DNA from 2 places in the Sessilibacter sp. MAH1 genome. Region 1 is predicted to be linked to the other one. Evidence: predicted binding sites of a transcription regulator. Region 1 holds the regulator's gene; the other holds the start of a gene.
The links. The regulator LexA, encoded in region 1, represses DNA repair genes until DNA is damaged. The targets are predictions, from matches to a motif close to ACTGTNTNTANANACAGT.
Positions count from the first base shown of each region.

Region 1 (2,209 bases):
ATAAATAATTAGGTTGGGGAATCTATATTTCGAATTAATCAGTTTTTGTAAAAAATTGAGTTTTTAGTTTTAAGAAATTTTAAGCCTGCTTAGGCGGCAGTCATTAAAAATAAGACTGAAAGAGCGGGGTGGCGACCGAATAAACAAAGCAATTACACTGTTGTTAATTCTGTATTTATATAAATGTTTTAATAATTGTAGATGCGTTGTATTGCTTGCAGACAGTTACTTAACGTAAGAACAATAAATATATTTAACCTTGTTTCACAGTAGCTTTCTTATTCAGGCTTATTCAGATTGTTAATTCTGGTGCGTAACCAGTAATCCAGAACAGTTACCAGTGTTGGCTGCTTGGGTTAATTGCTCAAGTTGTTGGTCGTTAAAACCATCAAAAACGGCAACTACACAATGGCTTGTGCCTGTTATTAATGCTTTTTCGGTGACGGAATATAAATCCGATGTATTGTTAGGATAAATAATGCGAAGATTTTTTAGATTTACGCCGTAGTCAAGCAATACATTTTTATCAATAACTTCATCGCTTACCCAGCTTACCCATCGATTACCCGCTAATTGTGTTTGACGTGCAATCATTGGCAACAATAGTTGATCTAAATTCGAACAATATTTAGAAATTACCAATTGAGTAATGTTGCTTAAAACAGCACCGCTTTGCGATGCTGTTTCTGTATTAGATGCACGTTTGGATAGTGCTCTAATTGACTGTCTAGTAAACGCGGTTGTTTCTGAGATAAAGCCGAATTGATTGACTAAGGAGTCCGTAAACAGAGACATTTGTTGTGCAGAATCCATTTTATTACTCCGTATCAGTAATATAAGTACTTAAAAATCGAATTATTGGGTTTGTCGAATAACGCCGACACTTATACCTTCGATAGCAAATTCCTGCTCTCGAAGGTCAATGGTAATGATGTCAAATTCTTCATTTTCTGGAAGCAACTCAACTATAGAGCGGTTTTTACCGCGTCTTAGACGTTTTACGGTTACTTCATCATCAATACGGGCAACAATAATTTGCCCACTTCTTACTTGGGTTGTTTTGTGAACGGCTAATAAATCACCTTCTAGAATTCCGGCATTTTTCATACTCATGCCGCGAACGCGAAGAAAATAATCTGCTGAGGGCGAGAAAAAAGCGTTATCGATATTGCAATAATTTTCGATATTTTCTTGCGCCAAAATTGGGTAACCCGCTGCCACCAAGCCAATAATGGGTATACCAGACTCCTCAACCTGTTCTTTTAAGCGAATACCTCTAGAGGCACTTGGCACCATCTCAATAGCGCCTTTTCGCTCCAAGGCACGCAAATGTTCCTCTGCGGCGTTGGCTGATTTAAAGCCAAGTGCTAGAGCTATTTCTGCACGCGTAGGAGGAAAGCCGGTTGCATCTATATGTTCACGAATTAAATTTAAAACTTGTTGTTGTCGAGCGGTTAGTTTAATCATGTCTAATATGCTGATTCTTTAAACGTGGGGCGGTAGTTTTTAAGGCGAAACGGCAAAGTTTATTGCAATTGTTTCTTCAAATTAAAAACAGTGTTGGCCGCACTGGGCTGGTCTTATATACAGTGTTTTAGTTTATACAGTGTTTCTACTGTACACGCAACCAGTAAATCAGAATTTAGTCAATGTTCGTTGATTAGAAACGCACGATGTAGAATTGAATTATGCCCGAAGTTTTTTTCTTTTGTAGCCGCAATTATTGACACCTCCCAGACTAAATATTAGTGTGCCCGCTTTTTAATTGCGTAATCTTTATTCGAATTGGATCTATAAATGGGTAATGCCAAGGTTTTAAGTGCCGGGCCAGTTATTCTTGATGTAGCCGGTACCGAGTTGTCGGCGGAAGATCGAGAGCTTTTGATGCATCCAAATGTGGGTGGTGTCATTCTCTTCGCCCGCAACACTAAAACGGCCAAACAAACCGCTCATTTATGTCGCAACATTAAAAATATCCGCGAAAACTTGCTGATTTGTATCGATCAAGAAGGCGGGCGAGTGCAGCGCTTAACGGAGGGCGTAACAACCATTCCGCCTATGGCGTCTTTATCAAAGCTCTACCAGCAGAGCGCAGAAAAAGGCCTGTCATTGGCTCGTGAACTGGGTTGGCTGTTAGCGTTTGAGCTCAGAACTTGCGGTATCGATAACACCTTAGCGCCAGTTTTAGATTTAGACGACAACCAAAACC
Region 1 is NZ_BAAGIC010000004.1:5,868-8,076, reverse strand. It holds gene ACYQ28_RS05105 (hypothetical protein) at 301-813, opposite strand; gene lexA (transcriptional repressor LexA) at 856-1,467, opposite strand; gene nagZ (beta-N-acetylhexosaminidase) at 1,798-2,209, shown strand, end outside.

Region 2 (2,209 bases), on a different contig from region 1:
TTCAACTTCAGAAGACTCTTCATCAACCTCGACGGCGTCATCTTCTCTGCTTGTCTCAGGTAATAATTTTTCTCTAATTTGTAACTCAATGGTTTTAGCAATCTCTGGATTTTCACGCAAAAAGCGCATGGAGTTATTTTTACCCTGGCCAATCTTATCGCCTTGATAACTGTACCAAGCGCCGGACTTATCGATTAGACCGAGTTTTACGCCATAGTCGATTATTTCACCCAACAGGTTAATACCCTGACCGTAAAGGATTTGGAATTCTGCTTGTTTAAACGGCGGAGCAACTTTGTTTTTAACCACTTTTACTCGGGTTTCGCTACCAATGACTTCTTCGCCTTCTTTTACCGAGCCGATTCGGCGAATATCTAACCGTATAGAGGCATAAAACTTCAGTGCATTACCACCGGTGGTAGTTTCTGGAGAGCCGAACATCACACCAATTTTCATACGAATTTGGTTGATGAAAATAGCCAAACAGTTAGCGTTTTTGATATTACCGGTAATTTTACGCAAGGCTTGCGACATAAGACGAGCCTGCAAACCCACGTGATGATCACCCATTTCACCTTCGATTTCAGCCTTTGGCGTTAACGCCGCAACAGAGTCAACCACAAGAACGTCAACAGCACCGGAGCGAACCAGCATGTCGGCAACTTCTAAAGCTTGTTCACCGGTGTCTGGCTGGGAAACGATAAGATCGTCAACATTAACCCCGAGCTTTTCAGCGTAAATAGGATCCAGCGCGTGCTCAGCATCAATGAAAGCACAAGTACCGCCTTGTTTTTGGGCTTCAGCGATGACTTGTAACGTTAAAGTGGTTTTACCAGAAGATTCTGGGCCGTAAATTTCAACGATGCGTCCCTTTGGTAAACCGCCAATACCCAGCGCGGAATCTAAACCAATAGAGCCTGTAGAAACCGAAGGAATATTATGATGTTCACGGTCTCCCATGCGCATGACCGTGCCTTTACCAAACTGTCGTTCAATTTGGCTTAAAGCCGCGGCGAGTGCTTTCTCTTTATTGGCGTCCATTGATATCCTCGTGGGTTTAACGTTTTTTTGTTTCATAAGCTGCGTTGGTTCTTTAAGGTTAGAGTATCAAAAGCCGTAGCTTACAAAATATGACACCGATAAGTGAACCCAAGCGGCTGAATTCAGTTGCTTTAAATTATCACATGATACTGTATAAGAAAACAGTTATTGTTTATTTATACAGTATTTTTCATTAGCCATTACCCGGTACCATTTCGATCAAACCACGCAAGCTGGCCATGGTCGCTTGACGGCGAACTTCGGCTCGCCCACCGTTAAATTGAAAATGTTTACTAACAGTTTGACGATTACTTTTTGAGCTCCAGGCAATCCAAACTGTACCTATGGGTTTTTCTTTACTGCCGCCGGTTGGCCCCGCGACACCGCTAACAGCCACCGAAAAATCAGCACCCGAAGCTCTTAATGCACCCTCCGCCATTTCTTGAACAACGGCTTCGCTGACTGCACCGTGAGTGTTAAGTGTTTCTTCACTTACACCCAATTGTTGGGTTTTGGCTTGGTTTGAGTAGGTAACCCAACCCAGTTGAAACCACAGAGAACTGCCCGGAATTTCAGTAATTGCCGCAGCGATACCGCCACCAGTACACGACTCTGCCGTGGTACAGGTCAAACTTTTTTCTGACAATAGATTTCCCAATTGTTGGGCAAGAGATTCTGTCATTGATTTCATAATTTAAACTATCGGTTTCCTATCAGTACTTCGGTGAGGCGCGCTGAGAAGCTCGTCTCTGAGATTAGCTTCCATCAGTGAGTATATGTACGAGATACGTTAGACTATCGTGCTTTTATTTTCGAGCTCAAGTAAACCTTGAGCGGAACCGGTCGCAAATTGCGATCATTCATTCCAAGTAAACAATCAAATTGTCTTTATGGACCCACAAAATCTCCAAAACGCGCAAAATTTCTCCTCGATAGACACCGCCGATTTATCTCACCACACGCCGATGATGCAGCAATACCTGCGCATCAAGGCCGAGCATCCGCACGAATTGGTGTTTTATCGTATGGGCGATTTTTACGAGCTCTTTTTTGATGACGCTAAAAAAGCATCCGAGCTATTAGATGTCACACTAACCGCTCGCGGAAAATCCGGCGGCAATCCAATTCCCATGGCTGGTGTTCCGTTTCACGCAGCGGAGGCCTATTT
Region 2 is NZ_BAAGIC010000003.1:57,093-59,301, reverse strand. It holds gene recA (recombinase RecA) at 1-1,041, opposite strand, end outside; gene ACYQ28_RS03775 (CinA family protein) at 1,235-1,732, opposite strand; gene mutS (DNA mismatch repair protein MutS) at 2,007-2,209, shown strand, end outside.
Region 2: recA (recombinase RecA) is a predicted target of LexA. The motif match lies at 1,190-1,207, and genes of this name have one in related genera.